Linked DNA regions of Spirulina major PCC 6313. The protein of the gene in region 1 binds, or shares a complex with, the protein of each later gene. Links are inferred from orthologs where the notes say so. Each region holds a gene or a part of one and is shown on either strand. Other genes may lie near its edges.

Region 1 (9,631 bases):
TCAACTTCAGCAGAAATACCCCACATTGACGGATCTAGCCACCGTTTCTCAGATGATTGAAGTTGAAACACAGCTCATCAAAGCACAAGATCCACAACGGTGTCAAAACTTCCTGAACCTCAAACGACTTGTGAATGGTGGACAAAAAGCAGGACTTAAAATTGGCGAACACTTTGCGGAAAATAATGTTTGGGCAAAAGGGGCGATCGCATTTCTCGAAGGTGTGAGTGAAGATGTAACGTAAGAGTATTTACAAAGGGGATATTTTACCTTGCTTTTCCGAGTTTCAGCGTATCCCGAACCTCAGGACAGGACAAACACTTGTCGGTTTTTTGGCTCGTACTGAAGCCGAGCGTGACAAGGGGGGTATGGTGTGGGGATTTGGCATCCGGGCGTATCCTTTTATTTTGCGTTGGAGATGCCGATCGCCTTCTTTGCTACAGTACCCTCTAGGGCTAATTTGCTATGCTTACCCCGCTTGCCGTTGAGGAGATTTGACGATGAATTACCGCATGGATCGCCGCGCCTACGCTGAAACCTTTGGCCCCACGGTGGGCGATCGCGTTCGTCTGGCCGATACTGACCTGATTATTGAAGTGGAGCGGGACTTTACCACCTACGGCGATGAGGTGAAATTTGGCGGCGGTAAGGTGATTCGGGATGGGATGGGGCAATCGCCCGTCTCTCGCGCTGATGGGGCGGTGGATGTGGTGATTACCAATGCGCTGATCTTGGATTGGTGGGGCATTGTCAAAGCCGATGTGGGGATTAAGGACGGGCGGATCGTGGCGATCGGGAAAGCGGGCAACCCCGGCATTCAAGACAATATTGATATTATTATCGGCCCCAGTACCGAAGCGATCGCTGGTGAAGGGCATATCCTCACGGCGGGCGGCATTGATGCCCATATTCACTTCATTTGCCCGCAGCAGATCGAAACGGCGATCGCATCGGGGATCACCACGATGATCGGCGGCGGCACGGGCCCCGCCACGGGAACCAACGCCACCACCTGCACCCCCGGCGCGTGGAATATCGCTCGGATGTTGCAGGCGATCGAGGCCTATCCCCTCAATTTTGGTTTTATGGGGAAAGGCAACAGCAGCCAACCCCAAGGCCTCGTCGAACAAGTGGAGGCGGGGGCGATCGGGTTGAAACTCCATGAAGATTGGGGCACAACTCCGGCGGCCATTGATACCTGCCTCACCGTGGCCGATCAATTTGATGTGCAAGTGGCGATCCACACCGACACCCTCAACGAATCCGGCTTTGTGGAAGACACGATCGCTGCCTTTAAAAACCGCACGATCCACACCTACCACACCGAAGGCGCAGGCGGTGGCCACGCCCCCGATATTATCAAGGTCTGTAGCGAAACCAACGTCCTCCCCTCCTCCACCAATCCCACCCGCCCCTACACTACCAACACCCTCGAAGAACACCTCGATATGTTGATGGTCTGCCATCACCTCGATCGCAGCATTCCCGAAGATGTGGCCTTTGCTGAATCCCGCATCCGCCGCGAAACCATTGCCGCCGAAGATATCCTCCACGACAAGGGCGCGTTTAGTATGATTTCCTCCGATTCCCAAGCCATGGGGCGCGTCGGGGAAGTGATTATTCGCACCTGGCAAACGGCCCACAAGATGAAGACCCAGTTCGGCGCGTTGAGCGAAGACAGCGATCGCCACGACAACCACCGCGCCAAACGCTACATCGCCAAATACACGATCAACCCTGCCATCACCCATGGCATCAGCGACGATGTGGGGTCGGTGGAAGTGGGTAAACTCGCCGATCTTTGTCTCTGGAAACCGGCCTTTTTTGGGGTCAAGCCGGAAATCGTGATTAAAGGTGGTCTGATCGCCTGGGCCCAAATGGGCGACCCCAACGCCAGCATTCCCACACCCCAACCGGTGTATATGCGGCCGATGTTTGGCAGTTTTGGCGGCGCAGTGGGGGCAACCTCGTTAACGTTTCTCTCCCAGGCAGCGATCGCCGCCGACATCCCCCGCCAATTCGGCCTCAATAAGATGATCGCCCCCGTCCACAACATCCGCACCGTCACCAAGGCGGACATGAAACTCAACGCCTACCTTCCCCAGATCGAAGTAGACCCCGAAACCTACGAAGTCCGCGCCGATGGGGAATTACTCACCTGTGAACCTGCGATCGCCCTGCCCATGGCCCAACGTTATTTCTTGTTTTAAGACTACAGTGCTCATGTCGAGCATCCGTCAAATAAAATATACAGGCAAGACGATTCATCCTCTTAATTTATGAGGTTAACCGCACCAATGCGTACCTCATTGATGCGAAAATTGCTATCGATGAGGCATTGTGCCGGGTGCATCTCAATTCATGAGATGAGAAAGACCCAAAAACTTGTTATAGAATGATGAGAAAAATTCTTAGTTTCTTACCAAGCATTGAATTTTATTTCAAAGTCACTATTATCTGTACCCTTTTACAGCAAATATTCGCGTATTTTTGGGCAGATAGTCACATGAATTTAATAGCTCAAATTCTGCTGTACTGGCTCATTGGCTCCCTCTCATTTTATAGCCTTGGCTTCCTCATCGAAAACGGCATCAAAAAAAATCATGCCCTGACCCAAAAGCTAAGTGCCAGAGTCGTTACCGTCAAAAAACAATCATTCCCGACCTTTACCCTCAATGGAATTATCCTCGGCGAGATCAAGGCTTGTATTGCAGCCTTAATTATTCTAACTCTCGCCCCAGAAGTTCATCGAGGGAATAGCCTATTCTTGAACTTTGGATGGTTCTTGATGAGAATCATCTGTGCAGACTTGTGCTTCTACATTTCCCATCGATTATTACACCGAAAATCTTGGCTCAAGATTCATCTTAAACACCACGAATTCCAAGATTCATCGAGTTTTGTTGCTGGTCATAAAAGCCTTATTGAATATATCATCACAACTCTGACTGATATTTTACCTATCTTGATCTTTGGCTATGATTTAACTCAAATTCTTTCCTGGATTATTGTGGGTAATGCTTACAATTTAGAGGGTCACAGTTCACTGTCAATTTTCTTCATTTCATCCGATTTTCATGACCTGCACCATACATCTTTTCAGGGAAACTATGGCATTCAAGACTTTTGGGATCGTCTATTTAACACCCTCAAATCACCCACAAAACAGCTCCGCCCCATTTTTCCAACCAATTATCTCAGCTCTAATGATGCCGGTTAAATTCAGCACTGGATTATAGGCAGTCTTTATTTTTCGTTCGCACCCGATCATAAAGATCCGCCATCACCGCAACAAATGAATGACTACGTTGCCAAAATGCTGGATCATCTCCCATTTTTTTGATCAAAATGGCGGCAATCAGTGGTTGCTGAGGAGGAGAAATCGTCGTGGGTAAAGGTTCATCACCCTGCCAAAAATCACGCAGGTTATCAAGAGAGGCCGATGTCAGTTGAGGGCGAGTATAGTATGATTCACGGGCAAGCGGCGATCGCACCTCTGCCTGTAATTCGGCCGTCAGTGCTTGGCCTAAGGATGATTTTGCTAGCTCCGTCGTGAGAGATTCCCGCGATAAACCCCGCAACTCAAACAATAAAAAGGGATCTTGATCTAATTGCAACGCAAGGCGATAAAAAATACCGGCAATATGTTTACACGGATCGCCCCAATCCGGACAGGAACACTGTGTATAGACCGCAGAAAAATCGTGGGGTAAAAGCTGCAAGCCCAAGGCTTGAAACGGTTCTTCAATAGAGTCTGGCATTTCATTGAGCAGCAACCGCGAAATCAAACTCGCCTTTGAGGTTAACCGTGCAATGACAGTTGACCATTGTTCGGGGGTAATGGGAGATAATTCAATATGGATATCATACAGAGGTTCTGTGTAAACATTGAAATAGGGATTAATTGAACCTCGAACCTGCGCGAAAATCTTCCCGTCTTCAATCTCAAGACATTTGACTTTATTGCTTCTCGCATAGGAACGTCCCCGTTGGAGACGACCGCGATCGCCACATTTTTCAAGAGCGGCTAAAAACCGCTGTCCCCACCATGTTCGACTGATCTGTGCCATTGTTCCCTACTCCAATTCGATTGAACCAACCGTATTTTTGAATGTTGAAATTTGAAGGTTTAAGTGCGACGAAATGAAATCACTCAAGCCTTACATGATCGCATTTTTACTCAACGCAATGAGCGTCCGAAACGCATCATTATCTAATTCTGTGAGCCAAGATTCATCAGCCCCAACCACTGCGCCAGCTAGTTTCTTTTTATCCTCAATCATCTGATCAATTCGTTCTTCTAAAGTCCCGATGGCTACGAATTTATGGACAAAAACATGTTTTTCTTGACCAATCCGAAAGGCGCGATCGGTGGCTTGGTCTTCCACCGCCGGATTCCACCATCGATCAAAGTGAAACACATGATTCGCCTTCGTTAAGGTAATCCCAACCCCTCCCGCTTTAATCGAGAGGATAAAAATTGACGGTTCAGTCGCAGGATCTTGAAACGCGGCGATCATTTGCTCCCGTTTTTTAACAGGAGTTCCCCCATGCAGAACATAGGTATTGTAGTGGCAGTGGTGGCGTAAATAGTGATCTAGGGACTCGGCAATTTCACGAAACTGGGTAAAAATCAAGAGACTTTCGCCCTCTGCGATCACTTCTTCCACCATATCCGTTAAGCGACTGAGTTTATGCGATCGCGCTGCTGTGAATTCACTATTATCTTGGAGAAATTGGCGGGGATGGTTGCAAATCTGCTTGAGGCGCATCAAGGTCGATAAAATGAGTCCTTTGCGTTGAATGCCCTCAGTGGATTCTAACTGTTGTTCGACATCCTTAAGCACCGCTGCATAGAGAGAGGCTTGCTCTTGGGTGAGGTTACAAAATAATTTTTGCTCGATTTTATTGGGTAGATCCTTAATAATGCTTTGATCAGTCTTGAGCCGACGTAAAATAAACGGTTCAACTAAGTTTTTCAGGGTTTGAGACTGAACTAGACTATTTTCTTTTTGAATCGGTAGCTCAAAATTGCGCCGAAATTGAGCTTGCGTCCCTAAATAGCCAGGGTTGAGAAATTGAAAAATAGACCACAAATCTAAGAGGCGATTTTCGACGGGAGTGCCGGTTAATGCGAGGCGATACTGTGCCTCTAGTTTGAAAATGGCTTTAGTTTGGTTTGCTTTTGGATTTTTGATGTTCTGAGCTTCGTCGAGAACAATTCGCTGCCAGGTCAAGCTCGATAAACGCTTAAAATCCTGACGAGCCAAGCTATAGGAGGTAATCAAAACATCAACCTGATCACAGAGTTCTTGAAAGGCTTGATCGGTTTTGACGCGATCGCTGCCATGATGAATGACTGTGCGTAGCGTCGGGGCGAACTTCTTAATTTCCCGTTGCCAATTGCCCAAAACAGAAGTGGGAACAATCAAAAGAGTGGGCGCAAAACTCAGCCCATTAGCCTGGGCTTCTTCTTGATCTTGGACTAATCGCGCAATGACTTGTACGGTTTTTCCCAGCCCCATATCATCGGCTAAACATCCATTGAGTCCTAATTGTTCAAGATATTGCAGCCAGGCTAAGCCACGACGCTGATATTCGCGTAAATCCCCCTGAAATTGGGTGGGACTTTGCACGAGTTCCAGTTGGCTTTTATCGTGCAAACGTGCCATCATTTGACCGAGAGAATCTTCGCGATCGCAGTCTACTTCTACACTGTCATCAGCCTTAGCCGTGAGTTGCATAAAGTCCAGCAAACTCAGTTCAGGATGTTCTTGGTGTTGCGTTTTCCAAAACTCCAACATCTGGGCCATCTTTTGGGGATCTAATTCGATCCACTGGCCCCGAAACTGAATTAAGGGGGTTTTGGTTTGAACAAGCTGTTGCCATTCCTGCTCAGAAATAACATGATCGCCAATGGCTAATTCATAGTCATACTTAACGATGGTATCCATGGAGAAAAAGCCTTTTTTGTCGGCTTGACTGGGAGATTTAGACCCTCCATTGGCTCGCAAACGGACTTTGGCCCGTTGACGGCCTTCTGGAGTCCACCACGCTGGCACAATCACGGAATAGCCGGCACTTTCTAAAATCCACGCCGATTCTTTCAGAAACTCAAACGCCCCCTCCAAATTCAGACTAATCCCCATGGGCTGATCCGTTTCTAAGCCTCGCCAAATGTCGGGATAAATTCGAGCCGCATAGCCTAGATCAAGTAGTAAATATTGTTCAAAGGAGTCCCCAAACTGCTGTTGTAAAATCTCTTTCTGACTGCCTTTTAAGCGCCAATAGTCGAGCAAACTAATTCGTAATGAGGGATCATGCTTGGCTGCTACTTGAAACTGAAGCTGCCACGGATCTTCCGAGTTTGCCGGTTCGTGGAGTTGAAAACAGAGAGAAAAACCAGAATTTTGGTGATTTTTTTCGAGGCGATCGCGCCAATTTTGCCAATCTTGATACTGTTGAACAGATTCGGGAGATCCGGGTATATAGTTTTGAGTTAAGCAGTCCTCAAGAATCGAACCCTGATAGGTTTTTTGAAAGGATTGGGGGCGGGGAGTTTGAGTAACAATAGAGGTTAGCCAACATTCAGCAAAATGGTGGAGGAGCGTGGCGCGATCGTGGAATTGGGGGCGGGGCGGTTCTGTGGCGAATCCTGCCGTACAAATCGCGGGCATACAGGCGGTAAAGTGGGCGATATGGTGTGAGTAGCGATCGCCAACCCAGTCCCATCCCCCGTAAATTTCAACGCTCGATAGAGTCTTTGCAGTCTTCTGTTTTGTTTTTGTTTGGCGGGTCTCGTGATATTTCAAGGCCGGGATATATTGCTCTTCAATTAAGAGTGTTTTCAACCCCTGACTGTAGTGATACCAAAACCACAAATCAGATCCCAATTGCACCTCTGCTAAACCATGCAACGCCAGAAAGTGCAGATCATTAAGCACGCGCACAACAGTTTTGACAGTCTTGCCTGTGGGATAGGCTTCGATTTGCCAGTAGTCCAACGTAAATGCTTCGGCACTTTCTTGTTCTAGATAACGAGACAGTTCAGGGGAGGGGAGCGGCTGCTGGTCAGCGCTGGGGAGTAGAAATGAACAGCGTTGAATCTGCGCCTCTGGCTGGCGTGGATTGAGGAGAGCTAGTCCTAACTGTTGGTGCAGAAAATCGGTGAGCTTGCTATGTTGTAAATGATACGGATGGATGCGATCGCGCCTACTTTGCGATTTTGTCGTTTCTACCCAAAGATAGAAATTTCCCCCTTGAACAAAGGTGTTGTTATCCTCAGGAATCCAAGTTCCATGTAGAACGTGCATTTTCTCTGATGATTAAATGAATATAAGCATTATGGCGGGTTGACTGACAAAAGATCAATGCCGGGTTGACTGACAAAAGTTGATCGCCCTCACTCCCAACTCCTCTCCCAGAGGACGAGGGGAGCCGATCCATTTTTCCAGTTCCCTCTCCCCTAGGGTGAGGGCTTTCTGGGATCTGGCTAATTTTGTCAGTCAACCAGGTCGCGATCGCTGATTTTTGGTGCTCTGAACAGGAGAGCGATCGCGCCATTCCGACTTCCCCTGTATTCGTTCAAACTTCAGGGAGCCACCACAGTAAAATATGGATCTGTCCTTCTACCGTCTTGAGTCATGACCCCCTCCACTTCCCTAAAGCTTGCGATCGTTGGTGATGTGCATGACCAATGGTCAGCGGCGGATAATGCGGCCGTGGTGGCGCTGGGGGTGGATTTGGTGTTGTTTGTGGGGGATTTTGGCAATGAGGCGGTTGATGTCGTGCGCTGTGTGAGTGAATTGTCCGTGCCCTATGCGGTGATTCTCGGTAATCATGATGCTTGGTATACTGCGTCAGCCTGGGGACGAAAAAAAGCTCCCTACAATCACGCCCTTGAAGATCGGGTGCAGGAGCAGTTGACGCTGTTGGGAGATGCCCATGTGGGCTATGGGGTGCGGGATTTTCCGGCGTTGAATCTGTCGGTGGTGGGGGGGCGGCCTTTTAGCTGGGGCGGGGATCACTGGCTGAATCCGGAGTTTTATCAGGAGCGGTATGGGATTGATGGGTTCGCAGCGTCGAGTCGGGCGATCTGTGCAGCGGTGGAGCGGGCCCAATGTGACCGGATTATTTTTCTCGCCCACAATGGCCCAACAGGGCTAGGCAATCAACCGGAATCGATCTGTGGCCGGGATTGGAAGCCGATTGGTAGTGATTTTGGTGATCCGGATTTGGCGGCAGCGATCGCCTTTGCCCGCACCCAGGGCAAACCGATCCCCCTCGTGACCTTTGGCCACATGCACCACACCCTCCGGCATCGGCGCGATCGCCTCCGCGACATCACCCAAACCGAAGCCGAAACCCTTTACCTCAACGCGGCCCGTGTGCCCCGTATCATCAACACCGGCCAGGAACAACAGCGTAATTTTTCCCTCGTCACCCTCACGGCGGGCCAAGTCACCGCCGCCGATCTCGTCTGGGTCGATGAACAGGCACAGATTCACCACCAAGAACCCCTTTACCCCACACCGCAAACCGTCCAAGGCTTGCTATGATATTAAACACCTTGGAGAGGTGGCAGAGTGGTCGAATGCGCTCGACTTGAAATCGAGTGTAGCGTGAGCTACCGTGGGTTCGAATCCCACCCTCTCCGTTTTCGCCCGCAAGCCCTGGCATCATGGCACAGATAAAATAGTGAATTAGCTGAGGTGGTGCGTTACGGCGGATTGCTGAGTTACAGTCATAACATAGGTTGCAGCCGCCTAACGCACCCTACTGGACTAGCATCATGGCACAGATAAAAGAGTAGATTAGGTAGTGGACTACAATCAAGCGATCGCCCTACGCTAACGCCGCTTTCAAACTGCGGCAAAAGGTATCGATCGCGGCGAGGCCTTCCTCTGGCGTTCCTTCGGCCAAACGTTTCACGACGGCACTGCCCACAATCACCGCATTTGCGCCCCAGTCTTTTAACTGCTTGGCGTGTTCCGGTTGAGAGACACCGAAGCCAACGCCGACGGGCTTTTGAGTGCTTTTTTGTAGTTGGGGGAGGAGGTCTTGGACGCGGGAGGCGATTTCAGTGCGAGCGCCGGTTACCCCTGTGACGCTGACGAGATAGATGAAGCCTTGGGATTTTTGGGCGATCGCATCAATGCGTTCCGTGGGGCTGGTGGGGGCCACAAGGAGGATCACTTCAATGCCGTGGGCGGTGGCACTTTCGAGGACTGCGGTGGATTCTTCAAGGGGTAAATCTGGGATCACCAACCCTTTCACCCCCGCCTCGGCAATCTGCGCCATAAACACATCAACCCCCCGAAAATAGATCGGGTTGTAGTAGGTAAAGAGAATAATCGGGGCGGTGAGTTCAGCATGGAGCGATCGCACCATATCCAGCACCTTTTGCAGCGTCACGCCCCGTTGTAATGCCCGCGTCGCCGCCGCTTGAATCGTCGGCCCATCGGCGAGGGGGTCAGAATAGGGCACACCCAATTCAATCAAATCTGCACCGGCCGCATCAAGCACCCTTAAGGCCTGGGCCGTGGTTTCTAAATCCGGATCACCCGCCGTAATGAAGGGAATTAAGGCGCATTGATTATTTTCTTTCAGGGTTTGGAAGCGCTCAGAAACC
Region 2 (9,619 bases), 1.4 Mb from region 1 along the record:
CGTGAGGCTGCGACCGATGAGGAGGGGAATCCGACCGCCAGCCCGGACTTCATCAACGATGGTTTCGGGTTTGAGTTCAAAGCTGGAGATGGTTTCGCCTGCTGCGTTGGTGATTTTGCCGGCGTAGGGGTGAATGGTGATCACGTCGCCGGTGTTGAGGGCGTTCACGTCGCATTCAATGGGGAGTGCGCCGGAGTCTTCGCAGGTGTTGAAGAAGATTGGGGCGATTTTACCGCCAAGGACAACACCGCCCGATCGCTTATTGGGGATGAAGGGGATGTCGTTGCCGATGTGCCAGAGCAGGGAGTTGGCGGCGGATTTCCGGCTTGACCCTGTGCCGACGACATCGCCGACGTAGGCTACGGGGTGGCCCTGTGCTTTGAGTTGGGCAATGGTGGCGAGGCCGTCGGGCATCCGCGATTCCAGCATGACGGTGGCGTGGAGGGGGATGTCGGGGCGGGTGGTGGCGTGGGGGGCGGGGGAAAGGTCGTCGGTGTTGGTTTCGCCGGGGACTTTGAAGACGGTGACGGTGATGGTTTCCGGGAGTTTGGGTTTGCTGATGAACCAGTCGCCTTCGGCCCAAGCGTCGATCACTTGTTTGGCGTGGGGGTTGACTTCGGAGAGGTTTAACACATCGTTGAAAGCATCGAAAACGAGGGTGGTTTTGCTGAGGGCGATCGCTGCCGTCGATGCCACTTCTGGATCACGCGATTTCAACAGATCCACCAGGGATTGCACGTTATACCCGCCCACCATCGTACCGAGGAGATCGATCGCGCCTTGTTTGGAAATGAGCGGACAGGGGATCTCGCCTTTGGCAATGCCGGTTAAAAATCCTGCTTTCACATAGGCGGCTTCGTCCACACCGGGGGGAACGCGATCGCGTAGCAACATCAACAATTCTTCTTTTTCGGCTGCGGGCGGATTCTTCAGCAGTTCGCACAGGTCTGTGGTTTGGGCGGCAGTGAGGGGGAGGGGCGGAATGCCCAGAACAGCGCGTTCGGCCACATGGTTGCGATAGGCTTCAAGCATCAAGGTCTCCTCAATCTAGATGGGGTGAATACAGCGATGGAGGACAGTTTATCCTCACTGATCACTTTAATCGTTCTCTGGCCGGTCGGGTTGATTGAGGCGATCCCAAATGTCAAGAATTGCCAGAATTTTCGATTCTGCCTTCTGCCTTAAACGATCGCCCCCGCCGCCCGACATTGGGCGATCGCTGCCTCCACCATCCCCCCCAGTTCCGGCGATACCCGCGCCACCGGAGCCATGCGATCGCGAATCCGCGCCTCATCAATGCCGTGCTCCCGCCAAGTTCCCCCATGGTTGGCCAAATTCAACAAAAACGGTTGGAGGCGATCCAGGGCGATCGCAAACTGGGCCGTCACCGTCTCCCCCGCCTCAAACTCATCCCACAGATCGCGATACTGTTGAGATTGATCCTTCGGTAACAGGCCAAAAATGCGATCAGCCGCAGCCTGTTCCCGTGCCGCCTTATCGGCATTGCCCGCCAGATCGTAGCAGAAGGTATCCCCCGCATCGATTTCCACCACGTCATGGACGAGCAAGAGCGCGATCGCCCGATGCAAATCCACCCCCGGCGGTGCATAGTCCGCCAGCGCGATCGCCATCAGCGCCAAATGCCAGGAATGTTCAGCACTATTCTCCCGCCGCGACCCATCCGCCAAGCTCGTTTGACGCAACACCGTCTTGAGGCGATCGATCTCCACAATAAACCGCATCTGAGCCATCAAGCGCGGCTCCAATCCCACCGGCAATAAAGACATCATTTAGCCATGCTCCAGCAACACAGCCCCTATCTTAACGAGCCGCCGGCCCCTGAGCCTTGACCCCAAAAAAAAGAGCCAGTGGGTCAAACTCACTGAACTCTAACCTTGCTATTCTTGAAGCGAGCGTGGAGAGAGTCGAACTCCCGACACCCAGAACCGGAATCTGGTGCTCTATCCACTGAGCTACACGCCCTTAATCATTTAGGAATTATAGTCTATCATCATATTGCCTACTCTGGAAACACTGTGGCTGAAAACACTGTTAGTATTCACACATTGATCTCTCTGTAAATTTTCCCTTGTGAAATGGAAAACCCTTAGGTTATCTAGGAGATAGCAAAGCACCATGGCTAACCTACAGCAAAGATTGCACGGGTGGTGAATGGAGTCGTGGTGAATTGATGGCAACTTTTGAGTGTCCTGAAAAGTCTTGATCTGTACTTGGAAACGTGAGACAGGATCAGCCGAACTGAAGGATGGTTGCCAATGGTGAGATGCTGAGGAGATTAATGCTGATTTTGATGTGATCCCAACAAGATTCCTCCTCGCCATGAACTATCCTAAAACTTCCAGCCCTTGGACTGCTTAATCATCGCATGCTAGACCATACCGAGTCTCATCTACCGAATTCATTACCCGCCTCTCCCGCCTCCCCCTCATCTCAGTCCGCCTCTCCATTTGTGGCGGGTGCTTATCGCCGCGTCTTGATTGTGACTCAGTTTTATCCGCCGGACTATGCCGCCACGGGGCAACTGATTGCAGAATTGGCGGTGCATTTGAGTCGGATGGGGTTAAATGTGCGTATATTTACGGGGCAACCGGGCTATGCCTTTGATCGGGAGTTTGCCCCCAAACGAGAAGCGAATCAACAGGTGGAAGTGCAGCGATCGCGGGCCTCACGAGCTTGGCCCTTGCGGGTTAGAGGTCGAGCAATTAATGGTCTCTTGTTCTGTATGCGCACCGCCATGCACCTGATCCGGGTGGCTCGCCATCGAGATGTGATGGTGGTGACCAGTGAGCCGCCCTATTTGCCGGTGCTGGGATATTTGGCGAATCGGTTACTCAGGCTCCGCTACATTTGCCTGCTGTATGATTTGTATCCCGATGTGGCGGTGGCATTGAAGATGGTGTCTTCTCGACATTGGCTGGTGCGCCTGTGGAATTGGCTCAATATGCAAATCTGGCAACAAGCGGATCAGATTATTGTGCTGAGTTCTTCAATGCGCGATCGCGTCTTGGCCAAAGCCCCTCATCTCAAAGCCAAAATCAGCGTGATCCCTAGTTGGGCCGATCCTCAATTAATCGTGCCCATGGACAAAACGCACAATTGGTTTGCGCAACATTATGACTGTGTGAACACCTTCACGGTGCAATATTCCGGCAACCTCGGACGCTGCCACGACCTCGACACGATTTTACGGGCGGCGGAGTTACTGCGCGATGAACCGATTCAATTCCTGTTCATTGGACGAGGCGCACAACTGCGGGCCTGTGTGGAACGAGTGGCGCGATCGCAACTGACCCGCTGCCGCTTCCTCCCCTACCAAGACAAAGAAATCCTCCCCTATTCCCTCACTGCCTGCGACCTCTCCCTCGTCAGCATCAGCCCCGGTCTCGAAGGCCTCGTTGCCCCCAGCAAACTCTATGGCATTCTCGCCGCCGGTCGCCCCGTCGCCGCCATCTGCGAATCCCACTCCTACCTCCGCAAAATCCTCCACGAAGCCCACTGCGGCCAAGCCTTTGAAAGTGGCGATGCCGCCGGACTCGCCCACTATATTCGGACACTCTCCCAAAGCCCTAAACTCGTCAAAACCCTCGGTCAATCCGGGCGGGACTACCTCGACCAACACTACACCCCCAGCAAAATCGCCCAGGCCTACTGGCAAGTGCTCACCCAAGATTAAGACTGAATGGACGATCAGACTGCGAGGGGGGCGATCGCACTCCAGCCCCTACCCCAGAATAATTCGCACCAACAGGATGCAGACCCGATATAGCCCAGCAAACCGAGCACAATCGGAATGATTAATATTGAAACGGTTAAACTCCCCAGGTAGGATTCGAACCTACGACCAATCGGTTAACAGCCGACCGCTCTACCACTGAGCTACTGAGGATTGAAATTTCAGCGACAGTTACTCATTGTATGGGATTGAACAAAAAAACGCAAGTGATTTTCTGTTAATTTGCCCAAAGACCTGTAACACCTCCGTTGCGAAGTCATTGATGCCTCAAAATGCAAGGTATCGTGAAGGAAAGCCGCACCCTTGACGATCCTGCCTCTATGTTGACCCACTACCGCTGTCCAGTCTCGCTGTCTTTCGTGGCGACCAATCTCCCCCTCTGGTCAGCGTTTGACACCTATGCAACGCTCTATCAAAAAGACCGCGATTGTTTTCATCTTCTCCTCAAGCACCCCGTCTTTCCCCGCACCGGCGAAGACTTCACCGCAGCCCCAGACCCCCAAAAAGCCGGACTCCTCTGGTTTGAATTTTCCTCCCAACGGGTGTTAATGACCCTCCAGGGGCGGAGTCAACTGGGCTATCGTCACCATTGGGCCAACGGAGTCTACGGAACCTCCCGGTACTGGCTCCACGATGAAACCGACCACCTACACAGCGCGATCCGGTTACGAAATTTCACCCGGCGGCTCGTTGTCTCCGGCTATCCCTTGCCCGATCGCATCCAAATTGAATATGAACTCTGGTCGGGTAACTTGATGTTAGGGTGTTACATTGTTCATCTGGACTTACACCTCTAAACCCCATGCAGTAGATTCAGTCCCCAGAATTTCCACAATCTGTCACGATAAAGAACGAAACACTTTTAGCAATCCGCTCAAACGAGTCTATGGGAAACGATCGCATCGTTTTACTCTCAAAACGTGAAATTGCCAAAATGCGGGAAGCCGGCAAACTGGCTGCCCAACTCCTAGACCACCTCGCCCCGATGGTCAAACCCGGCATCAGCACCCTTGAACTAAATGATGAAGCGGAACGCTGGACCCAAGCCCATGGAGCCATCAGCGCCCCCCTGGGATATCACGGCTTTCCGAAATCCATTTGTACCAGCATCAACGAGGTAATCTGCCACGGCATTCCCAGCGTCACTGAAATTCTCAAAGATGGCGACATCATCAATATTGATGTCACCCCGATCCTCGACGGCTACTACGGAGACACCTCCCGCACCTTCTTTGTGGGTGAACCGTCCCCCCTTGCCAAACAACTCGTTGAAGTAACCGCAGAATGCTTGCAACGCGGGATTGAAGCCGTGCAGCCCGGTGGACGAGTGGGAGATATTGGCGCGGCCATTCAAGAACATGCCGAAGCCCATGGATTTTCCGTGGTGCGGGATTTTGTCGGCCATGGCGTGAACCGGGTCTTTCATACCGCCCCGCAAATTCCCCACTATGGCACGCGGGGCAAAGGGAAAAAACTCCGCCCCGGCATGGTGTTCACCATTGAGCCGATGATTAATGAAGGGACATGGGAAGCCCAGGTACAGGCCGATGGTTGGACGGCACTCACGAAGGATCGCAAACTCTCGGCGCAGTTTGAACATACGATCGCAATCCTCGAAACGGGGGTTGAAATTCTGACGCGCCCCGCTGATGATTAAGCAACAGGCCTCCCACCCACCCGTTGAATTCCAGTTATCGAGAACGCCCCTATGCAACTCACCCCCCAGGAAAAAGATAAATTATTGATTTTCACCGCGGCCCTCCTGGCTGAGCGGCGCAAAGCGAAGGGATTAAAGCTCAATTACCCCGAAGCGGTGGCCTATCTGACGGCGGCGATCCTCGAAGGGGCCCGCGAAGGGCGCAGCGTGGCAGAACTGATGACCGCAGGCACGACCATCCTCACCCGTGCTGATGTGATGGAGGGGATTGCGGAAATGATTCCGGAGGTGCAAGTGGAAGCGACCTTTCCCGATGGGACGAAGTTGGTCACGGTGCATGATCCGATCCGTTAAGGATCGTGGCGGGGGACGAGGCAACTGTGGAGGGTGTTGAGCAGATTGTTGATGTTGATCGGTTTGGGGAGGAAGGCTTTAAACCCTAGTTGTTTGGCAGTTTGGGCGGCTTCGTTGGAGTTGAGTCCACTGGTGGCGATCGCAATCACCTCCGGGTTAATCCGCTGCAACAGAGGCAGCGTCGCGGGCCCATCCATAATCGGCATCATGATGTCCATCACCACCGCCTGGATGCTGCGGTGATGCTCAGAATACAGGGAGATCGCCGCGAGGCCATGGTTGGCGGTGAGGACGCGATAGTGATAGGTTTCGAGGGTCGTTTTGATCACATCACAGACCACCTCTTCATCATCCACCACCAAAATTAACTCCTGGTTACCCACAGGCACTACGCCCGCCGCTTCCGACTGCTCAGAAAGGGCAATATGGGCCGGGAGATAGACAATAAAGGTACTGCCCCCTTGGGCGGCACTGTGGACATCAATAAATCCCCCGTGACTTTTAATGATGCCCAAGACCGCCGAAAGACCAAGGCCTGTACCCTTGCCGATTTCTTTGGTGGTGAAGAAGGGATCAAAAATACGCGGCAGAAGTTCGGGGGCAATCCCCATGCCGGTGTCGGCAATGGTGATTTGCACATGGGGGCCTGCGATCGCATCAAAATGCTGCCGCGCTAACCCCTCATCCACGATCCAATTCATCGCCGTCATTTGCAGCGTGCCCCCCAACGGCATCGCATCGCGGGCATTCACACAGAGATTCATCAACACCTGATGCAACTGGGTTAAATTCCCATTCACCATCCATAAATCTCGCTCCAGATCCATCGTAATTTCAATGGATTTAGGCAGGGTTTGGCGAATCATCTGCTGAATATCCGTGAGCAGATGGCCCACTTGCAGACAAATCCGCTTGTCTTCCATGCCCCGCGCAAAGGACAAAATTTGCTTGATCAACTCACTCCCCCGGCGAGCACTAGTTTCCAGAATATTCAAAAGATTGAGATTTTGGGCATCGAGATTGGGCAGTTTGAGGGGCAGCAGTTGAGCAACGGAGAGGATCGGGGTGAGGATATTGTTGAGGTCGTGGGCAATGCCGCTGGCTAAGGTGCCTAAGCTTTCGAGGCGTTGGGCCCGGAGAAACTGGGCTTCGAGTTGCTTTTTTTCGGTGATGTCCATATGGAGACCGATCAGGCGTTGGGGTTTGCCGTCACCGGCCGGAAAAACGGTGCTGGTGACGGCGATCCAATGGAGTGTATTGTCCGGCCAGTGAATCCGAAATTCGAGATTGAGGCCAATATGACGCTGGCGGGTGTTGTCGATCGCCTGTTGAAGACGGGGGCGATCTTCAGGGTAGATGCGTTGGAGCCAGGTGTGGTGGCGATCGCCAAACTCCCCCGGCTGGACCCCATACAGAGCCTCTAATTCCGCCGTCCATAACACCTGATCTGTCTCTAAAATCCATTCAAACGTGCCGATTTTGCCCACCTGTTGCGCCAAGGTGAGCCGCTCTTGAATGTGCTGCCGCCCTGCCACTTCCTGCTGGAGGGATTCATTGGCGGCTTTCAATTCGGCCGTGCGTTGGCTGACCCGCAATTCTAGGGTTTCTTTGGCGATCCGGAGGGCTTCGGCGGCTTGCTTGCGCTCGATCGCATAATGAACCGCCCGGCTCAACATTTCCGCGTTAATCTGCCGTTTGATCAGATAGTCCTGAGCTCCGTGGCGCACCGCTTGCAGCGCCAGTTGATCATCGTTGGTGTTGGTCAACACCACAATCGGCAACTGGGGTGCATGGTGAGTGATCGTATCCAAGGAGGCGAGGCCGTAGCTATCCGGAAGGGTGAGATCTAAGAGCACGACGGCGATCGCTTCTTGTTCTGCCTGGTCTAGGAGCGTCGTGGCCGCTTGGAGGCGTTGCACATGGAGAAAACGACTGTTGGATAAAGGACTGCCCCGCAACACTTCTTGGAGGAGGCGAGCATCGGCCAAACTGTCTTCAATCAGCAGAATTGTACCGTGGCCCGTCTTTAGTGAATGTTGGGGGGTAAGGTCGTAGTTTCTAACCAAAATTCTTCAATCCCCCGCACAATTTTGAACAATTGGCTCAAATTACGTGATTTGGAAATATAGCAGTTGACATGGAGATCATAGCTATTGATGATGTCATCTTCATGGCGTGATGTCGTCAGTACAACAACGGGAATGCGTTTTAAGGCAGGATCAGTTTTAATCTCAGCCAGAACCTCCCGCCCGTCTTTTCGGGGCAAGTTGAGATCTAGCAAGATCAAGTCCGGGTGTACGATGGGGTAATCGTCGAGGCCACGTAACTGGGCGATCGCTTCGACCCCATCGCGGGCAATGACAATGTCAAGGTCAAGGGTACTCGTTTTGAGCGCCTCTTGAATCAGGCGAATATCGCCAAGATTATCGTCCACTAACAAAATAGTTTTGCGTTTTGCGTCGGTTGACATGGTGACGATCGCGATCCTCCACAGGCAGAGTGAAATAAAATGTAGTGCCTTTTCCAAGCTCAGACTCTACCCAAATTTGGCCCCGATGGCCTTCAACAATCTTTTTACAGATTGCCAAGCCAATCCCAGAGCCATCGTATTCATCACGGGTGTGCAGGCGTTGGAAAATCACAAAGATGCGATCGGCAAACTGCACATCGAGGCCAATGCCGTTATCCTGCACCGTGAATAGCCACACATCTTCCTGGCGTTCTACCCCCACATGAATCTGCGGCACTGTATCCGGTGAACGGAACTTAATCCCATTACTGATCAGATTTTGAAAGAGTTGCATCAGTTGCGTGGGGTCCGCCATCACCACCGGCATATCATCCCAGGTGATTTCGGCATGGGTGGCCCCGATCCGGCTCCGGACATTGGCGATCGCCCGCTCAATGGCATCCTGCACCTCCACCGACTCGCACTCAATCCCCCGCGAATCCACCTTGGAATAGGCCAACACATCATCAATCAAGGTTTGCATCAAGCTCACCCCATTCACCGCAAAATTAATAAAATCCTTAGCATCTTGGTCAAGCACCTCGTCATAGCGCATTTCCAACAACTGCACATAGTTCGCCACCTGATTGAGCGGCTCTTGCAAATCATGGGAGGCCACATAGGCAAACTTTTTCAGTTCCGCATTCGACCGTTCCAAATCCTGCGCCAACAGGGCTAACTCTTCCGCTTGGCGCAGCACATTATTGACGATCGCCTTGCGCAATTCCAGCACCGCCCGCACCTCATCTTGCTGCCAGGGCAACGCCGTCAGCTTCACCGTCTCTTTCCACAACTCAAAGGATTGACGCGGACAGAGTTTCACCTCGCCTTCATGTTCCTCCACATGGTACGCCTGCTGAGGGTTTCCCCCCCAATTCACCGTTTGCAGCACTTCTGGGCGGAACCACATGACAAAACTGCGTTGGGCCAACGGAATCGCCAACAAGCCACTGGCTAAACCCTTAAACCGTTCCGCGTCAAAATAGATCGACGGCAACGAATCAGTGACCAACACATCATCCGCGATCGCTTTCGTCAACCATTGCCCCAACCCCTCCAAATCTTCCCGGGCCGGAGTTTGCCCCACCAGCGTCCATTGATTATTAAAATAAATCGCCGCCCCCGTCGCCTTCACCAAATCCAGCAGCAGCGTCGGCGTTTTCACCAAACCCGCAATAAAATCATCGGCATCAGACATCGCCTCAATCAGATCCGCCTGCACCCTCGCCAGCTTAATCCGGTAGCGATAATCCGCCTCCTCCTCACGGGTAGACAGTTCTGCAAAAATCACCCGCCCTAAAAATTCACAGGCCTTGCGCAGTTCATAGGAAATCTGTTTCGGGGT
Region 3 (9,742 bases), 2.1 Mb from region 1 along the record:
CGCTGCCCTAATCATCCAGGGGATATGTAGGCTAGGTCAACATTGGCACGTTATGTATGGGCCGTCGCTCTCTGACTCGCACAGGCTGTTAAAAACTCTATTTACAAGCTACTAGAGTCAAGGCTTTCGGCTTCACCGGCGGTCTGGGGTAAATGGAGGCCGCATTCTTGTTTCATGCCCTGAAAGCGGGTGTCGCGCTCGTGGGTATCATCATCCATCAAGGGCCGACTCGAATGCCAATCGCCTACGGTGGTATAGCCCAGATCAAAAAATGGATGATAGGGCAAATTGTGGCGCATCAAATAGTCATAAATGTCTTTGGCGTTCCAGGTCAAAATCGGCAGGATTTTGTGTAAATCCCCTTGACGGTTGACAAAGTTGAGGGTGCGGCGGTGTTGGGTTTGGTTGCTGCGAAGGCCGGCGAGCCAAGCGGTGGCGTTGAGGTCTTGGAGTGCCCGTTGCATGGGTTCTACTTTGCGAATCTGGTCGTAGCGGTTGAGGGCTTCGAGGTCTTTTTGTTCCCAGAGTTTGCCGTGGAGGGCTTCCATGCGGGCGGGGGAAAGGGTGGATTGGTACACGTTGAGGTTGAGACGGAGGCGTTGCTGGAGGTCTTCGGCAAAGCGATAGGTTTCTGGGGGCAGATAGCCGGTGTCAATCCAGATGACGGGAATGTTGGGAATGATGGAGGTGACGAGGTGGAGCATGACGGCGGCTTGGATGCCGAAGCTGGTGCTCATGACGGCACCGCTGCCAAAGGTTTGTCCACTCCAGGTGACGATGTCTTGGGCTGTGGCTCGCTCAAATTGGGAGTTCAGCGCGTCTAGGTTGAGGTTGGGAGAGGGGGCGGTGACGGTCATAAGCAAGTCTGAGATAGCACAATAAACGGTCGGGCTGGGGGCTAGGCAGCGGGGAACAAAACGGTGAGCATGGCTGCAATCTTGGTTTTTTGGGAGCGATCGCAACCCTGTTGCCCCACCGAACCATGACAAGACTGAGGCATGATGAGGGCGATCGCCCATGGGGTTGATCTGAATTCACAAGTTTTCTCAGTGTACACTGATTATCCAACCCGAAAAGTGGGGAACAGGGTGGTAACATCCGACCCAGTGACCCCTTCAATCCCTGGAAAAAGACCCCCTGTGGGCCCTAACGGTCTTGGATCATCAAGTACGGCTGATTATGTTCGCCTTTGTAGATTTGCGTCGGGCGGAAAATCCGGTTCGCGTCCAATTGTTCGCGCCAATGGGCTAACCAACCGGCGACCCGTGCGATCGCAAAAATCGGCGTAAACAAATCCGTCGGAATCCCTAACTTGCGATACACCAACCCGGAATAGAAATCCACATTGGCATAGATCCCCTTCTGGCCGAGGCGCGACTCCACCTCTTTTTCCAGTTCGATCGCAATATCATAAAACGGATCATGGCCCATCTGTTCAAACAATCGCTCTGCCAAACCTTGCAAAATCGTTGCCCGTGGGTCTTTGACCTTATAAACCCGGTGGCCAAACCCCATAATCCGCTTCTTGTTCGTCACGCAATCATCCACATAGGCTTTGACATTGTCCACCGAGCCAATTTCTTGCAGCATCTCGATCACCTCCTCATTCGCGCCGCCGTGGAGCGGCCCTGCCAAGGTTCCCACCGCCGAAGCCACCACCGCATAGGGGTCGGTCATCGTTGAAGCCGTCACCATGGCCGAAAAGGTCGAAGCGTTGATCGTATGTTCAGCATGGAGCAAGAGACAGACATCAAACACGCGAGCGGCGATCGTATCCGGAACCCGTTCCGTCAGCATATAGAGAAAGTTGGTGGAATAGTCCAGATCATCATTGGGCTGGATCGGGTCGTTCCCTTTGCGCATCAGTTGAAACGCTGCCACCATCGTGGGGATTTTCGCCAACAACCGCACCACCGCTTCCCGAATGTACTGGGGATCATTCAAGGCCCGCCGTGAGTAGAAGAGTCCCAAGGCTGCTGCGGAGGTTTGCAGTGCATCCATCGGATGCCCAGACTCTGGAAAACATTTCATCATGTCTCGAATCCGATACTTAATCCGACGATGAAACCGAATTTCCGTTTCAAAGGCATTCAGTTCATCCGCCGTGGGAAGCTTACCCCAGATCAAGAGATAGGCCGTTTCTAAAAAGGTGCTTTTTTGGGCCAGGGCTTCAATCGGAATCCCACGATATTCTAAGATTCCTTGTTTGCCATCGACGTAGCTAATGGCAGATTGGGCCGCTGGCACGTTCTCTAGGCCAGGGATATATTCACAAGCGGTCATAGCGTTTCCCTATAAACGAGCAAAAATCTTCTGACGTTAACTTACCCTATAACTGAGACTCTGTGGTGAATGGGTGGATTAATTTCAAGATTCCGACCCGGTGTTTCGGTAAAGTGTGGTGAGTGATACAAAACTGCAATTTAGTTGACCCTAGTGCAAGAATTCTCCGTAATTCTGTTGGTATGAATGCAGTGTTTGAAGGTCTTGGGTTGAGGATAAATTCTCTGACGATGGGGCTATTTGAGTGATGGAGATCCTCTGGGTGGTTGCCATGAATAGGTGAGGAGCGATCGCACGTTTTGAAGTATCAAAATTGAATCGTTTCAGGTTCAAAGTCGTTGTTAAATGCTCCGGTCGGTGATGGTGTCAATGTAGGTCAAGATGATGAGTGACTGCGCTTAGAGGTTGTTTAAAAAGTGTCTTGAAAGAGAGGCAAGGGGCTTAAGATCCTTGTTTCCATTGAGTGAGGCTCATGATGTGGATCTGAGTTTAACTTTTTAAACAGTCTCTTATAGCTTGTGCAGCAATCATCACGTACAAATCAGACGCTCCTCGCCCACGGGGCGAGGGGTTGGGGGTGAGGGTAATGAATAACTGCGCTTAACGACGGAATACCCTATTTTTTAGTCATTAATAACGCTAACTTTCCCCCCGGCGCAGATGGGTTTAAGGATGAATCATTTATGAATGGGGGGTGTTGTTTTTGACGCGATCGCTGGTGGCCTCTAGGAAGTTGGTGACGACTTGGAGTAGTTTATGTACGCCGTCACTGCCCCCGGCAATGAGGCCACCGGTGAGCAAAACATCCACCAGTTCTATACACCGTTGCTGAAAGGGTTGCACGGCTTCGAGATCCACGAGGAGAGCGAGCGATCGCACCCCACTCGCACTGATTAAAAGGCCGAGGATCAGGGCTGACCAGAGGGCGATTCGGGTGGTTTCGGCGCGGTAGTGCGATCGCTTTCTTTGGAGGGTTTGCACCTGAGTCATCGCCGCGTTGAGGGTATCAGGATGGGGGGAATCCGATTGTTGGCAAGCGGTGAGGGCAGCTTGGGCTTCGTTGAGGGCAACGGTTAAGGCTAATTCATCGGGATCGCGCCAAGTGGTGACAAAAATTTCTAGGGAGCGTTCCAGGAGTAAGGCGATAATGAACAGCAGCGATAACACCTGACTAATTTCGTCGAGGCCAAAGGGTGTGACGGCCAAAGGGGTGAGGGGGAGCCAGGTGGGGATCGCCACAATGAAGGCGATGCCCAAGCTAAATATAATCCACTGCGATCGCTTCACCATCTCGACACCCTTAAACGTGAAATGCTGTCTATTCTACGCTGAATTCCATGACACCAGCGGTCGGATTCGCACAGTCTACAACATCCAATTCGCTACACTGAGAAGCAAACAATAGTGATCCATCGGGTCAGATCAACCCATTTATACCGAGGCAGGAGAGCAGCATGATTCCGGGTGAACTTTTGATCGAAGCGGGCGACATCGTTTTAAATGAGGGCCGCGAAACGCGATCGCTCAGCGTCGCCAATCAAGGCGATCGCCCCATTCAAGTCGGTTCCCATTTTCATTTTTACGAAGTGAACGCTGCCCTCAAATTTGATCGCGAGGCGGCTTGGGGGATGCGGCTCAATATTCCAGCCGGGACGGCGGTACGGTTTGAGCCAGGGGATGAAAAGGCAGTGGAATTGGTGGCCTTGGTGGGCGATCGGGAAGTGTATGGCTTGAATGGTCGGGTGAATGGAACGCTCAACCGTTAACCGTCAGCGATGCTGAGTTAATCGCACAGTAAGCCCTCACCCCTAGCTCCTCTCCCAGGTGGAGGGAGAGGGGAGCCAGCAACTTTATCAATCCCTGAGGACGGCTCTATGTACCCTTTGCTGACGGAAGCGATCGCGATCGAGCGGGTGACGATCGCCATCCGTGACCTCGCCCCCCATCTCCAGCACCGCAAAATCATTCAACTGTCCGATCTGCACTATGACGGTTATTCCCTGAGCGATCGCACCCTCCAGGATGCGATCGCCCAAGTCAACGCCGAAGATCCCGACCTGATCCTGCTCACGGGGGACTACGTGACCCGCGATCCGGAATTGATCCATCCCCTGGCCCAACAGTTGCAAGCCCTGCACAGTCGTTGGGGGGTGATCGCCAGTTTAGGGAATCACGATAACCACGGCCGACCCTATCGCCAGATGATTATTGAGGCGCTCCAGGCGGCGGGTCTAACGGTGTTGTGGAATGCGATCGCCTACCCCTGGGGGCCAGATTTCCCCGTCATCGGGTTAGCAGATCTGTGGTCGTCAGACTTTCAACCCCAAACCCTCCTCGCCTCCCTCCCCCCCAACCTACCCCGCCTCGTCCTATCCCATAACCCCGACTCCGCCGCCCGCCTCCAACCCTTCCGCGTAGATTTACAACTGTCCGGCCATACCCACGGCGGTCAAATTGTCCTCCCCACGGGCGAACCCTTACCCGAAATTTTGCTGCGGCTGCGACGGGTGGTAACGCGGTGGATGAGTACCACCCTAGGGGAAGAGTGCGATCATGTGATTCAGCATTGGGAATGGGTGCAGGGACATCACTACGTGGGGACGAATCAGTTATATGTGAATCGGGGTCTGGGTAGTTATTTTCCGGGCCGGTTTAACTGTTCCCCTGAAATTACGGTGCTTACCCTCAATCCGGCATAATCCCCCACTAAAATAAAAGACTGCACCTATGTCGCACCGTGACTATGCTTGATTTTATTCGCTCCGATCTCCTCCAATTCCAGGCCTACACTCCCCACCCTGGCGGGGAATTGAGTATTCCCGTTGATATTCTCGACACCAACGAAAGCCCCTACGATTTACCCGCCGACCTCAAGGAAAAATTGGCCTGGGTTTATCAAAATCAGATGGACACGAACCGCTACCCCGATGGCAGTCATCAGGAGTTGAAGGGGGCGATCGCGGCCTACGTCAATGAATCCGCCGCTACGGATGCGATCGCGCCAGCTTGGATTTCCCTGGGAAATGGGTCTGATGAACTGATCCGATCGCTGTTGATCGCCACCTGTTTAGGCGGGGCGGGGTCGATTTTTGTGGCAGACCCCACCTTTTCGATGTATGGGATTATTGCGGAAACCTTGGGGATTGAGGTGGTGCGCGGGGGACGCTTGGCGGATTTTTCCCTGGATTTAGCAGCGGCGCGATCGCTGGTCGTCGATCCGGTGCGGGTCGTGTTCATGGTGCATCCCAATTCCCCTACCGGCAACGCCCTCACCGAGGCGGAACTGGATTGGCTGCGAAGTTTGCCGGATCATGTACTGGTGGTGATCGATGAGGCCTATTTTGAATTTAGCCAAACCACCCTAGCGGCGGAATTACCCGCCCATCCCAATTGGGTAATTTTGCGCACCTTTTCCAAGGCCTTTCGCTTGGCGGCGCTGCGGGTGGGCTATGCGATCGCCTCTCCCGCCGTGACTCAAATTCTCGAAAAAGTCCGTCTCCCCTACAACCTCCCCGCCTTTACCCAAACCGCCGCCCTGTTCGCCCTCCAACAGCGGGATCTGCTCCTCAGCGCCATGCCCGAACTCCTCCGGGAGCGCGATCGCCTCTACACCGCCCTGAGTGACCTTCCCCCCCTCACCGTCTGGCCCAGTGCAGCCAACTTTCTCTATCTGCGTTTCACCCCCGATGATCCCCATGCCCTCGTTATCCTCACCCAAACCCTGAAAACCCAAGGCACGCTCATTCGGCAGACCGGGGGCGGCCTACGGATTACCATCGGTTCGCCGGGAGAAAATGAACGGATGTTGGTGCGCCTCCAAACCTATCTGGCGGCATTAACGTCGGGAATGGAATCGTGATTGAGGGCGTGGGGGCTGTATTGAGCGTCAAAACGGGCGGTGATCTCCGCAGCCGTGAGGGGCGGTGCAAAGAGATAGCCTTGGCCTTTTTCGCAGCCCAGGGTTTGGAGTTGGTGCAGTTGGGTTGGGGTTTCGATGCCTTCGGCGACGACGGATAGTTTAAGGCGTTGGGCCAGGGCGAGAATGATTGAGGCGATCGCATTGTCATCGGCATCGCCCTGCATTCTCTTCACAAACGAACGGTCTATCTTGAGGGTATTAATCGGAAACCGATGGAGATAGCTCAGGGATGAATAGCCTGTGCCAAAGTCATCAATGCTGATCTCGATCTGGTGCGATCGCAATTCCGACAGCAACGTCACCACCCCCTCTTCATCCTCCGCCAACATACTTTCCGTCAGTTCGAGCACCAAATTTTGGCCCGGCAAACCCGTTTGGTTCAGAATTTCAGTGATCTGCTTCACCAAGTTCGGCTCCCGGAGTTGTCGCGCCGAAAGATTCACACTAATCCGAAAATCTGCCATAGCCGGGAATGCCCTGCGCCATGCCATCATCTGCGTACAGGCACTGCGCACCACCCACAACCCCAACGGCACAATCAACCCGGTTTCCTCTGCAATGGGAATAAACTCCACCGGACTGATTAAACCGCGCTGGGGATGTTGCCAGCGCAGCAACACTTCTACCCCGACAATCTCCTGATCGGTGAGTTTAAAAATGGGCTGATAGTAGAGCAGAAAATCCTGATGTTCCAAGGCTTGGCGCAGGCCATTTTCCAAATGCAGCCGCTTGAGAGCTTCAAGGCGCATGATCGGGTCAAAAATTTCGTAGCGGGCTTTGCCATTGAGTTTGGCGCGATACATGGCGATATCTGCATCTCGCAAAATATCTGAGGCCTGGTGATGGGCGGTACAGTTGATCACAATGCCAATGCTGAGGGTGACAAAGACTTCGCGGTCTTCAATGATTAGCGGCACAGTCATCTCATTGAGAATCCGCTCGGTGACTCGGATCACTTCATGAATCCCTTCGATCGCTTCGAGTAAGATCACAAATTCATCACCGCTGATCCGTCCCACAATGTCAGTGTCGCGGATTAACTGCTGGAGTTTGTGGGCGACCAAGTGGAGGACGCGATCGCCCGCGACATGGCCCAAACTATCGTTAATCACCTTGAACCGATCAAGATCCACAAAGAGCACCGCAAAGTGAAGATCAGGATACCGTTTCGCCCGACTGAGAGCCAATTCGAGCCGCTCGATCAACAGGGTGCGATTGGGCAAGCCCGTCAGGGTATCGTGGACGGAGTCATGTTCAAGTTGAAGCTGGACTTGGACGCGATCGCTCACATCCCGCGACGTGGTTTGCAGGCGCACCACCTGGCCATTGTCACCAGCGATCGGGATGGTCAGAGTTTCGAGCCAAATATACCGGCCGTCTTGGTGGCGCATCCGATAGATGATCGGCGTAGGAATATTCACCAGGGCATTGTAGTGGGTATGTTGGCGAATCCGCTCACAGTCGTCCGGATGGAAAAAATCGTAGGGGTTCTGGCCAATCATGTTGTCACTGCTATAGCCCAGCAAGGTCTGGCAGGAGGGACTGACGTAGAGATATTCCCCCGTGGGCTGGTGCAGGCAAACCAGATCGGTCATGTTTTCGGCCAGGAGGCGATAGCGGGCTTCGCTGGTTTCCAGGGCCTGTTCAGCAAGTTTGCGGGCGGTGATGTCTTGCACCATGGTCATGCCACATTGAATCTGGCCGTGGTCATCGCGCACGATCGCAGTATTCACGTTCACCCACAGGGGTTGACCATTACGGCGGCGGTAGCGTTTTTCCAGATGGTAGGTGTTGCGATCGCCCCGCACACAGTCTTGCAGCAGTGCCCATTCCCTGTCGTCATCGTCTGGGATGCTCAAATCACGGATGCCCAAGGTCGCCAGGTCTTGGGGGGAATAGCCCAGGAGTTCAGTCAAGGCAGGGTTCACCAGGCTGAAGGTGTAGTGGGGCGGGGTGACCACCGCAATGCCGACGGGAAAGTGGGCGAAAATGGCTTGAAACTGGGTTTCGCGGGTTTGCAAAGCGACAGACTGCTGCGTCACCTCTTGGGCAAGTTGTTGATTGTAGTGGGCTAACCGTTGCTCGGCGACTTTGCGATCGCTAATATCCGACACCCACACCACATTAATCGCCTGGCCGTCGATCTGCACCTGCTTGGCCACCAGTTCCCCCCAAAATTGCCGCCCCTGCAACGTGACATATTTTACCTCTTTCTCCCATATTCCCTGAGTGTTAATCGTGGTTTGAATGTCACGTAACTCGTTGGGGCTGAAGGGCGTTTTTTGGAGAATATGCCCCGCACTATTCAGAAGTTGGGTTTTGGATTTGGCTTCAAAAAGTTCAACGGCTCGATGGTTACAGTCAATGGTCAGCGTCGTTACGGCATCGACGACAAAAATAGCATCGGTGGACTGTTGGAAAATTTCGGCATAGAGCATAGTCGAAGCTGCAAAAATGAGGTGATCGCACAGTCATAAACAGAATCGCAAGGGAGAGAAGCGGAAAACAGTAGCATCAATTAAACTTACAACCTATTGCAGAAATAGTCTGATCGGCGTTTACAGTCTTGCGTTCTCTTGGGGTTGCCGCTCATATCAAGAGATCGATCTCACGTTTCACATCTTGCGTCATTTCCCCGGCCCCCCTTGCAAAAGCTACTGCTTATCCATAACCCAAGTTACGAATCTGGAGGGGGTATGAGTGAGCCAGAGGCTCACACTACCCTTGTGATCATCCTCTGTAGTGCGAGCTTCTAGCTCGCTGCCTTGACGACAAAGGGGGATTAGACGCAGGTGAGGTCAACCTACCCTTGTGATCATCCTCTGTAGTGCGAGCTTCTAGCTCGCTGCCTTGACGACAAAGGGGGATTAGACGCAGGTGAGGTCAACCTACCCTTGTGGTCATCCTCTGTAGTGCGAGCTTCTAGCTCGCTGCCTTGACGACAAAGGGGGATTAGACGCAGGTGAGGTCAACCGGAGAACGTTGTGGATCAGCAGTAGCTTGCCAAAGAGAGGAAACGCTCAAAATCCCGCTGTGCAAAAGAGAGTTAGGGGGAGTAATCGCAAGGTCGGTGACGGTGAGCATTGGCACGGTGTAACTTGGTTAATCCAGTCCTCTGGTAGACGGTTAGCCGCCGATTTGGGACATGGTGCGGTGGTAGTGGCCGGTGGTAGTGCCGGATTCGCGGGCTTTGAAATTGATTTCGGGTTTGAGGGCGAGGAGTTCGGCCACTTGGGCGCGGAGGGTGGCGATCGCAATCCCATCGCGCAACCCTTGGCGGAGGTTGATCTGGCCAGTTTCATTGAGCAGACAGGGACGCAGCCACCCATCGGCCGAGAGGCGCATCCGATTGCAGCGATCGCAAAAACACTCCGACATCTGACTAATAAACCCCAGGGTTCCCGCTGCCCCCGGAATCTGGAACACATCCGCCGGACCATTGCCCCGCACCTGGGAGGTTTCTAAGCCCCACCGCTGCCGAATCCGTTGCCGCAACTCCTCCGAAGGAATCCAAGCCCGCGCCCCGAATAACTCTGGATT

What was found.
Region 2: the proteins of ureC (region 1) and ureA are in contact, whole or in part, in a crystal structure (PDB 4CEU), measured with the Sporosarcina pasteurii proteins. The link is inferred for Spirulina major PCC 6313 from one-to-one orthologs. Residues at the interface, in WP_115362090.1 of Sporosarcina pasteurii: Lys441, Phe442, Asp463, Pro464, Ser465, Ala466, Ser467, Ile468, Thr470, Pro471, Gln472, Pro473, Met475, Arg477, Gln565, Arg566, Tyr567, Phe568, Leu569, Phe570; in WP_115362093.1 of Sporosarcina pasteurii: Ala6, Glu9, Lys10, Ile13, Ala16, Leu19, Arg23, Asn31, Tyr32, Pro33, Glu34, Val36, Thr40, Met44, Met70, Glu71, Val73, Met76, Asp78, Gln81, Ala82, Glu83, Leu92.
Region 3: the proteins of ureC (region 1) and SPI6313_RS03135 are in contact, whole or in part, in a crystal structure (PDB 6ZO0), measured with the Sporosarcina pasteurii proteins. The link is inferred for Spirulina major PCC 6313 from one-to-one orthologs. Residues at the interface, in WP_115362090.1 of Sporosarcina pasteurii: Met1, Lys2, Ile3, Asn4, Arg5, Gln6, Tyr8, Ala9, Tyr12, Gly13, Pro14, Thr15, Val16, Gly17, Asp18, Gln19, Val20, Arg21, Ala23, Asp24, Asp26, Trp28, Thr37, Tyr38, Gly39, Asp40, Glu41, Asn43, Gly47, Lys48; in WP_115364121.1 of Sporosarcina pasteurii: Val2, Pro3, Gly4, Glu5, Tyr6, Arg7, Val8, Ala9, Glu10, Gly11, Glu12, Ile13, Glu14, Ile15, Asn16, Arg19, Gly37, Ser38, His39, Ile40, Arg60, Asn62, Ile63, Pro64, Ser65, Gly66, Thr67, Leu84, Gly85, Gly86.

What each region holds. Positions count from the first base shown.
Region 1 is NZ_KV878783.1:2,775,224-2,784,854, forward strand. The notes cover bases 1-2,855. They hold ureC (urease subunit alpha), read left to right. Parts: upstream 1-500; coding sequence 501-2,210; downstream 2,211-2,855. Other genes in these bases: SPI6313_RS12190 (hypothetical protein), read left to right, coding at 1-244; SPI6313_RS12200 (sterol desaturase family protein), read left to right, coding at 2,396-2,855. In the rest of the region: more of SPI6313_RS12200, read left to right, coding at 2,856-3,220; SPI6313_RS12205 (SWIM zinc finger family protein), read right to left, coding at 3,234-4,070; SPI6313_RS12210 (DEAD/DEAH box helicase), read right to left, coding at 4,161-7,313; SPI6313_RS12215 (TIGR04168 family protein), read left to right, coding at 7,644-8,558; trpA (tryptophan synthase subunit alpha), read right to left, coding at 8,845-9,631.
Region 2 is NZ_KV878783.1:4,220,446-4,230,064, reverse strand. Bases 4,271-7,113 are described here. They hold ureA (urease subunit gamma), read left to right. Parts: upstream 4,271-5,462; coding sequence 5,463-5,765; downstream 5,766-7,113. Other genes in these bases: SPI6313_RS18730 (hybrid sensor histidine kinase/response regulator), read right to left, coding at 5,762-7,113; map (type I methionyl aminopeptidase), read left to right, coding at 4,641-5,411; SPI6313_RS18745 (hypothetical protein), read left to right, coding at 4,271-4,551. Outside these bases: acnB (bifunctional aconitate hydratase 2/2-methylisocitrate dehydratase), read right to left, coding at 1-1,032; SPI6313_RS18765 (HD domain-containing protein), read right to left, coding at 1,182-1,790; SPI6313_RS18755 (glycosyltransferase family 4 protein), read left to right, coding at 2,387-3,694; more of SPI6313_RS18745, read left to right, coding at 4,027-4,270; more of SPI6313_RS18730, read right to left, coding at 7,114-7,831; SPI6313_RS18725 (response regulator), read right to left, coding at 7,792-8,235; SPI6313_RS18720 (ATP-binding protein), read right to left, coding at 8,189-9,619.
Region 3 is NZ_KV878783.1:677,611-687,352, reverse strand. The notes cover bases 2,428-5,393. They hold SPI6313_RS03135 (urease subunit beta), read left to right. Parts: upstream 2,428-3,737; coding sequence 3,738-4,049; downstream 4,050-5,393. Other genes in these bases: SPI6313_RS03125 (histidinol-phosphate transaminase), read left to right, coding at 5,027-5,393; SPI6313_RS03130 (metallophosphoesterase), read left to right, coding at 4,158-4,982; SPI6313_RS03140 (hypothetical protein), read right to left, coding at 2,965-3,573. In the rest of the region: cysH (phosphoadenosine phosphosulfate reductase), read right to left, coding at 102-857; SPI6313_RS03145 (citrate synthase), read right to left, coding at 1,147-2,283; more of SPI6313_RS03125, read left to right, coding at 5,394-6,142; SPI6313_RS03120 (sensor domain-containing protein), read right to left, coding at 6,106-8,640; GTP 3',8-cyclase MoaA, read right to left, coding at 9,329-9,742.